Regions from separate parts of the Providencia sp. UF-224 genome, predicted to be linked through region 2. Evidence: predicted binding sites of a transcription regulator. Region 2 holds the regulator's gene; each other region holds the start of a gene.
The links. Region 2 encodes CRP, which controls carbon source genes, mostly activating them, when cyclic AMP is high. Its sites were predicted from a motif close to ATGTGANNNNNNTCACAT; they were not measured.
Positions count from the first base shown of each region.

Region 1: the regulator CRP is predicted to act here: its motif matches at 1,279-1,296, upstream of cdd (cytidine deaminase).
Region 3: the regulator CRP is predicted to act here: its motif matches at 1,007-1,024, upstream of AC4IFO_RS02475 (NupC/NupG family nucleoside CNT transporter).
Region 4: the regulator CRP is predicted to act here: its motif matches at 1,331-1,348, upstream of msrB (peptide-methionine (R)-S-oxide reductase MsrB).

Region 1 covers NZ_JBSICC010000005.1:155,145-157,352, reverse strand. The annotation lists gene AC4IFO_RS07280 (hypothetical protein) at 1-222, shown strand, start outside; gene cdd (cytidine deaminase) at 336-1,223, opposite strand; gene AC4IFO_RS07270 (CidB/LrgB family autolysis modulator) at 1,428-2,123, opposite strand; gene AC4IFO_RS07265 (CidA/LrgA family protein) at 2,123-2,208, opposite strand, start outside.
Region 2 covers NZ_JBSICC010000014.1:24,060-26,267, forward strand. The annotation lists gene AC4IFO_RS14160 (OsmC family protein) at 1-310, opposite strand, end outside; gene crp (cAMP-activated global transcriptional regulator CRP) at 665-1,297, shown strand; gene AC4IFO_RS14170 (hypothetical protein) at 1,485-2,208, shown strand, end outside.
Region 3 covers NZ_JBSICC010000002.1:37,257-39,464, forward strand. The annotation lists gene AC4IFO_RS02465 (patatin-like phospholipase family protein) at 1-108, shown strand, start outside; gene AC4IFO_RS02470 (TatD family hydrolase) at 101-886, shown strand; gene AC4IFO_RS02475 (NupC/NupG family nucleoside CNT transporter) at 1,190-2,208, shown strand, end outside.
Region 4 covers NZ_JBSICC010000029.1:32,123-34,330, forward strand. The annotation lists gene pncA (bifunctional nicotinamidase/pyrazinamidase) at 1-271, shown strand, start outside; gene AC4IFO_RS19290 (YeaC family protein) at 364-666, opposite strand; gene msrB (peptide-methionine (R)-S-oxide reductase MsrB) at 787-1,200, opposite strand; gene gapA (glyceraldehyde-3-phosphate dehydrogenase) at 1,556-2,208, shown strand, end outside.

The DNA.
Region 1 (2,208 bases), on a different contig from region 2:
TCAACGGAATTTAATTTTAGTGGGTATGATGTTTCATCGAGTTTTCTAGAAGGTAGAATACAAAGCAATCATCACCTTGAAAATATGCTTGGAAACCTTAGTGAAAATATGTCATCAATGGATCCATTCGATAGTACTTCTAATAACTATTTTTCAGACAGAACAGCATCAAATATTCCATCTCGATTTTCTGGCTATTCATCAAATTCATTTTTTAGTTAGTTACTGAATTAAAGTTTTATCAAATTATTAAAAATACATGAAACATAAAAATGGTTATTGCCAACAACTAGTCTATTGACAATAACCATACATGGAAAATGGGGGAGAGAGAATTAATCCAAATAAACCAATTCCACTTGTCGGCAACCTAGCGCACTTAAGGTATTTTCAGTGGTACACCATTGTTTCACTATCGCATCTTGCTTTTCAACCAACTTAGCTTGCTCAATGGCATGGATATCTTTACCGGCAAGGTTAATCATAATTAACGCGGCTTGCAGTGGTGGTAAGCTTGGGTTGAATGCGGCATTTTCAGCGTAGCGCCCTGTAAACAGTGAACCATCTTTAAGCTGCACTGCAATACCTGAATGGGATTCACTATAAGGTGCATGGGATTGATTAGCAGCCTCAATAGCGGCACTTAACAGCCTGTCGCGGCTTTGGTTGTTATAACCATGCTGGACAGAATCAAGCAATAGTGTCGTAATGTTTAAATCGGCTGGGCCAAATGAATCAGGTAAATAGTGATGAAGTACCGCAGGCTCACGGCCCGGTAAATGCACCATAATTTTACCACCTTCGCGCAATTCATTCATAAATTGTCGGCAATGGCCACATGGGGTGTAATTCACGGTGATCGACGTAATTTGCTTTTCGCCTTTCATCCACGAATGGGTGATCGCACATTGCTCCGCGTGGATCACTTGCCCCATCGAAACATGACTAAACTCCATATTGGCGCCGAAATATAAATTACCGCTAGCGCCGCAAGCGATTGCACCAACGTGAAAATGGGAGATAGGAGTGACGGCATAGGCCGCTGCAAAAGGGAGTAGTGAGAATGCTAATTCTGAGTCGCTAACACCGCTTTGCGCTTTAATGTGTTGTACTTGCTCAGCCGTTAGCATTCCGGCGAAATCGGATTTATCAATGATAGGTCTAAGTACAGACTGTAGCTTCTCTGGAAGCTCGGCCCAAGCGGCCTTAAATCTTGAATGCATGAGTTACCCTCCCTATTTAATTGCTTTCATTCTATTCAATAAAGCACATAATGAAATGTGATTTAAATCACTAATTTAAATGAAACATATGAAACAAATTCTTTAATTGAGAGATATATCTCATGTTTTTAGTGTTCAATGATAAGTAAGAGAATATCGTTTTCCCTTACTCATCATATTTAACTGGGCGTGTAACTAATAAGATTAGCTAAAAAGATGCAAAATGACAGGAAATATAAATGGCGCACTTAACGAGGTGATCACCCCACAGGTCATCAATGCGAGTGAACTATAAGCCCCCTCAATGTAATTGACTTCAGCGCAACGTGCGGTACCTAATGCGTGGGAAGCCGTTCCCATCGCAAGCCCGCGAGACGCATGGGTGCGAACACGTAGGGCATCAAATAAACTGTGCCCGAACATTGCGCCTAAAATACCCACAAACAGCACGCAAGCAGCGCTAATTGCGGGGATCCCTCCAATTGAATCAGCAACCGCCATCGCGATGGGGGTTGTGACTGATTTCGGCAATACAGAGGCAGCGATATCCGGCGTTGCTCCAAGCCAAAATGCAATTGCTGCACCACTGAACATCGCGACGATGCTACCTGCAAAGCAGATGCTAAATAGGGATTTCCATTGGGCACGAATTTGGTGCATTTGCTCATAAAGAGGGAAAGCCAGTGCCACAACGGCAGGTTGCAGTAAATCATTCAGGATTTTACTGCCCGCAAAATAATGTTCATAAGAGGTATTGGTGATAACCAATATGGCAATAAGCACCGCAATGGTGATTAATAATGGGTTTAATATTGGTAGCTTAAATTTTACTGACAGTTTGCGAGCAAGATAAAACACCACAATTGTCAGCGGTAATGACCACCAAATGTGCGTTAACATTATTCGTTCCCCTTAGTTTTATCATTATTAATCACCGAAGAAATTGGCTCTTCAGGGGGAAGGGGAACTTCATCAGGTTTAGCGC
Region 2 (2,208 bases):
CACGTTCAACGGCTTTATCCGTTAATTCATTCCCTGTTACAATAAAATGCAGATGGATTTTAACGAAATAACGTGGCGCCTCTTCACGGCGCTGAGAGGTTAATTTCACTTCACAGTCGGTAATATCATTACGGCCTTTTTGTAAGATGGATACCACGTCAATTGCGCTACAGCCACCCGCAGCCATTAATACCATCTCCATTGGGCTTGGTGCTTTATCGCCTGCGTTACCGTCCATCATCACTTGGTGGCCTGACGCTGACTCACCTAAAAAAGAGAGTCCTTCTACCCATTTAACTCTTGCTTCCATTTTATTCCCCTTGAAATGAAATCGATTTAAAGGCTACATTGTTCCATAGATATAATGAATGTTATATCAGCTTTATTCTGCTGAAGCGATACAGGGAAGACTTTCTGTATTGGATATGCTACAAACAATACTTAGTTGATAGGATTAAGATCAAAACTCAACGTTGTATTTGATTATATTATAGTGTTGATATCAGTTTGTTTACCCTAACCATGAAAAGCGATTGATGCAATGTTGCTCTTCCTGTTATTTAGGGTATATAAGACAAATTAATATGCTAAGCTAGTGACTTTAAAGCCAGCCTTTCTGGTACGCTTTCCGGATGGCTGCAATAACATACAGAGGATAACGCTAATGGTTCTCGGCAAGCCACAAACAGACCCTACTCTTGAATGGTTTTTGTCACACTGCCATATTCATAAGTATCCATCCAAGAGCACACTGATCCATCAGGGTGAGAAAGCAGAAACCCTTTACTACATCGTTAAAGGTTCAGTGGCTGTTTTAATCAAAGATGAAGAAGGCAAAGAAATGATCCTCTCCTACCTGAATCAGGGGGATTTCATTGGTGAGCTTGGATTATTTGAAGAAGGGCAAGAACGTACTGCGTGGGTTAGAGCAAAAATCGCCTGCGAAGTTGCTGAAATTTCTTACAAAAAATTCCGTCAATTGATTCAGGTTAACCCTGATATCTTAATGCGCCTCTCTGCGCAAATGGCAAGCCGCCTGCAAACCACGTCAGAAAAAGTGGGCAACCTCGCCTTCTTAGACGTAACTGGCCGTATTGCACAAACATTACTGAATCTAGCCAAACAACCTGATGCCATGACGCATCCAGACGGGATGCAAATCAAAATCACCCGTCAGGAAATTGGCCAAATCGTTGGTTGTTCCCGTGAAACTGTCGGCCGTATTTTGAAAATGCTGGAAGATCAAAACTTAATCTCTGCGCATGGTAAAACCATTGTTGTTTACGGTACACGATAATTAACCTTTCGCCTCACTCCCTTGGTGGGGCGCACACTTTCAAATAGCGTTGTATCATCGATATAACGCTATTTTCCCAAAATACGATTATTTTATATATCATTTTTTAATGAGTGTCGTTTCTTTATATTTTCTCTATTTAGCTCTCTATAAAATAATAATTATAATATTAAGTAGGGTTATATTTATGAAAATTACACTTAGCAATTTGTCAGGTCATTCCGATATTTTTAAAAACATTAGTAATTCCGATGATTTTATAAAGAAAATCTTTACTGTTACTGCTTCATCGAGAAAAGAACCATTATCCACTCAGCGGCAATCTAAACCATCACATGCTTGTAGCCTAGAAAGCATTGACTCAGCTTATGAAAGTGATTCAGAAAGTATAAAGGATACTAAATTATTACACTCTGACGAATTTAAGTATAAAGTTAATCAACTGAAAGGTCGATTATATAAGTTTTATGCATCTACTTTTTATAATGAGCAAGATGCCAATTCGCTAATAAAAGAAAATCAGACAATTTTTGAAAATTTCAATCGCGCTGATGAAGAAATGCATGGATATGCCAATTTTTTATATCGGTACGTTAAAATTCCAGGGGTTAATATCAACACTCCAGAAATAAAGGATGAAATCATAAAAAACTATCATCCACCTAAGCAACTAGAAAATAAAAACGGTACTAAAATCCCCTTAATAATTCAAAGAAACACAAAAGAAATTATTAATGTTAATTCCCCATTAGAGCAAGTTAAACAAAAAACAACGCCTTTTTCTCAAAAAAAAATTACATATGTACACTATAGAGTTGCTGACAATATTCAAGAGCATTCTAAATCAACCCCTCTACCTAAAAGCACTTTTGATTTTAAGGGGAATATATTACAAACAAAAACATCCGCAT
Region 3 (2,208 bases), on a different contig from region 2:
GACATTGAGCCTTCAGAGCAAAATGCATTAATGCCTGAAGAACTTGTACCAGAGCTTGCCGAGGCGCCTTCAATCATATTGCCAGTGAATGAAAATCGTAATGGATAAACCCCAATTTATTGATACACATTGCCATTTTGATTTTCCGCCTTTTAGTGACGATTTCACTGAAAGCCTGCATCTTGCAAAACAAAGTGGTGTAGAACAAATTGTTATCCCAACGGTGAGTTTAGATAACTTTGCTCGCGTGTGGCAATTGGCGCAGCAATACCCGCAATTGCATGCCGCGATGGGGTTTCATCCCCTGTATATCAGTCAGTATCAAGACGCACACTTTGATGTATTAGTGGACTATCTTGCGCAAAAAAATAAAAAGTGTGTCGCGGTGGGGGAAATTGGCCTCGATTTATACATGCACAATCCCCAATTTGAGCGCCAACAGCAATTGTTAATAGCGCAACTCAAACTGGCTAAACAGTTCGATTTACCCGTGATCTTGCATTCACGTAAAACCCATGACCCACTAGCCGCGATACTGCGTCGTATTGATGTGCCTGCTCGCGGAGTGGTACATGGTTTCGCAGGGAGCCTATCTCAAGCACAAGCCTTTGTTAAACTAGGTTATTATATTGGTGTGGGAGGGACGATAACGTATGAGCGGGCGAATAAAACGCGCCATGTGATGTCGCAATTGCCACTTACCTCATTAGTGTTTGAAACCGATGCGCCAGATATGCCTGTTTCTGGCTTTCAGGGGGAGCCCAATCGACCCGAGCGTATTGAATGGATTTTTCGTTCGTTTTGTGAGCTTCGCCACGAATCTCCAGAAGAAATCGCCCAACAACTTTACAATAATAGCCTGTCGTTATTTAATCTGACAAAGTAAAAACAGTTTAAACGATAAGTAATGCTTATATAAATCTGTTTCCCATCTGATTTAATCCATTCAGCTTTTACCATGACATATGACACCTTTAGCGTCTTTCCAGATAAAACTGACTTGATTTTGTGATTTTTATCACATTATTTGAATTTTCAGTGTTTCTTGCACCTCGTATTTGTGATGAACATTGCGGGTTATTGATGATGACTAGGTATAATTATCCCACAAAGAGACAAGGTGACTTACACGTTTCCTTATATATCAACCTAGAATCAAGTGAACAGGGATCCTTCCATGCAACTCATTATGAGTATTATAGGAATGGCGGTACTCATCGCGATAGCTGTCCTATTTTCGAGCAATCGCCGAGCGATAAGACTTCGCACTGTGGGTGGTGCTTTTATTTTACAGCTAGCGATTGGCGCATTAGTTTTATATGTACCTGCTGGGCGCAGCGTACTGCAAGGGATGTCTGATGGCGTCTCTAAAATCATCGGTTATGGCCACGATGGCATGAGCTTTATTTTTGGCGGCTTAGTGTCCGACAAAATGTTTGAATTATTTGGTGGTGGCGGCTTTATTTTCGCTTTCCGTGTTCTGCCTATCATTGTGTTCTTTTCATCGTTGATTGCTGTACTTTATTACTTAGGTATCATGCAGTTGGTGATTAAAGTATTAGGCGGCGGTTTACAGAAAGTGCTTGGCACCTCAAGAACAGAGTCCTTGTCTGCGACTGCGAACATTTTCGTTGGGCAAACCGAAGCGCCTTTAGTTGTTCGTCCTTACATCGCAACCATGACCACCTCTGAATTGTTCGCGATTATGTGTGGTGGCTTAGCGTCAGTGGCGGGTTCTGTCTTAGCGGGTTACGCACAAATGGGTGTGCCAATGGAATACTTGATTGCTGCATCATTTATGGCGGCACCGGGTGGTCTGTTATTCGCAAAATTGATGGTACCTGAAACAGAAGATGTACGTGACAGAGTAAACGCAACTGATTTAGTTGCCGAAGATGAGCGCCCTGCAAATATTATTGATGCCGCAGCAGCAGGTGCTTCATCGGGTATGCAATTAGCTCTGAATGTTGGTGCTATGTTACTAGCTTTCATTGCATTGATTGCATTAATCAACGGTATTTTAGGCGGTATCGGTGGTTGGTTTGATTACCCTCAGTTGTCTCTTGAACTGTTATTAGGTTGGTTGTTTGCACCGATTGCTTACTTAATTGGCGTGCCATGGAGTGAGGCGACTATTGCGGGCTCGTTCATTGGTCAGAAATTAGTTGTGAATGAATTCGTTGCATTTATGAATTTCGGTGAATACAT
Region 4 (2,208 bases), on a different contig from region 2:
TAGTGCTTTCTTTGATAACGACAAAGTGAGCCAAACACGCTTACATGCATGGCTACAAGCTCAAGGGATCACCCACTTAATGATTATGGGGATTGCGACCGATTATTGCGTTAAATTTACGGTGCTTGATGCCTTAAATTTGGGCTACAGTGTCGACGTGCTTGTGGATGGCTGCCGTGGGGTTAACTTAACGGCTAATGACAGCCAGAATGCGTTAATCGAGATGGAACAGCAAGGTGCCAAACTTATCACATTAGATGATATCGTCTAATCGTCCATTATCTTCGGCAATATTTTCTCAGGCTCGGTGTCCCTTGAGAAAATATTGCCTTTTGGCACTCCATTAAAATACTGCAGTTTAACTTAATCGTTATTTTGCGGTTTGAGTGTGGCTAGCATTTCCCCTTGGAACATCGTTTTGAGCTCTTGCTTACTCTTCATGGTGATTTCACCGTTTGTCCCTACCGTCATATGCTCAGGGTTATGGTTGTTACGCGATTGCCATAGCATGACCATCTGTAAGCTATGTTCTTTCTGCTCCGCCGTTAAAGGAACCCCATCAGGCCATTTCCCTAACTCAACCGCGGTGACAAGGCGCTCATAAATTTCCGGGGTCATCACTGCAAGTAATTGTTCAATATGTTTTGGGTCGACTTCTACGCTCACGGCACGCTCCTTCGAAAATGTAAACTGACGTTTAATTAAACTGCTTTTTTATTTCTAGCTGAATCGTTATTGCCTGCAAAAGCTGAAAGTAAAAAATAAACTTCAGCACCCTTCAGCTGCCTATCCACGTGTCTTTTCACCTGACTCTTCATCCAAAAAGCTTAAGGATGCTGAATTAATACAGTAACGTTGCCCCGTTGGCATAGGACCATCAGGAAACACATGCCCTAAGTGTGCATCGCAATTTTGACAGCGAACTTCGATGCGGTGCATCCCATGAGAGAAATCTTCGATGTATTTGATGGTATGGTCGTTCACTGCTTCATAGAAGCTCGGCCACCCACAACCTGCATCAAATTTGGTCTCAGACATAAATAAAGGTGTACCACAGCACAGGCATTCGTACACACCCTCTTTACGGTTATGCAATAATTGACCACTGAATGGCGGTTCGGTGCCCGCTTGCTGTGTAACATAGCGCTGCATCTCATTTAAATCTGAAATATCAACGTGTTGTTTATCTTTCTGTGACATGACTTACCCACGTATTTAAATAGTTTGTTCGGTTGATGACTATCATGCTGTAATTTTTAGCAACAAAAAATTAACAACATTTTTTATAAAACTATTCTAAACTAAGAAGCATCTTACTTTCCGTTTTGATTTGTGAAGCGTATCACATATATCACTGATAGATGGTTTCATTATGCCGTACAATCCCGATAATACGTGCGGCTGTATTTGCCGCTGAAATGGCTGACAAATAAGCAGTTAGTGGTATCAGAATTGATTTTTTTCAATAATTGACACGATTCCGCTTGACGGCTGGCAAGGTTTTGGTAACTTTAACTACAACTTAATTCACGAATAAATAGCTGGTGGAAATACTATGACTATCAAAGTAGGTATTAATGGTTTTGGTCGTATTGGCCGTATCGTTTTCCGTGCTGCACAAGAGCGTTCTGATATCGAAATCGTTGCTATCAACGACCTGCTCGATGCAGAATACATGGCTTACATGCTGAAATACGATTCAACTCACGGTCGTTTCAACGGTACTGTTGAAGTTAAAGATGGTCACCTAGTTGTAAACGGTAAAAAAATCCGTGTTACTGCAGAAAAAGATCCTGCAAACCTGAAATGGAACGAAGTCGGTGTTGACGTAGTTGCTGAAGCGACAGGTATCTTCCTGACTGACGAAACTGCACGTAAACACATCCAAGCAGGCGCGAAAAAAGTTGTTCTGACTGGTCCTTCTAAAGATGACACCCCAATGTTCGTTATGGGCGTTAACCACAAAGCTTACGCAGGTCAAGAAATCGTTTCTAACGCATCTTGCACAACTAACTGCTTAGCTCCACTGGCTAAAGTTATCAACGACAAATTCGGTATCGTTGAAGGTCTGATGACCACTGTTCACGCAACAACGGCAACTCAGAAAACTGTTGATGGCCCTTCTCACAAAGACTGGCGTGGTGGTCGTGGTGCTGCTCAAAACATCATCCCATCTTCAACTGGTGCTGCTAAAGCTGTAGGTAAAGT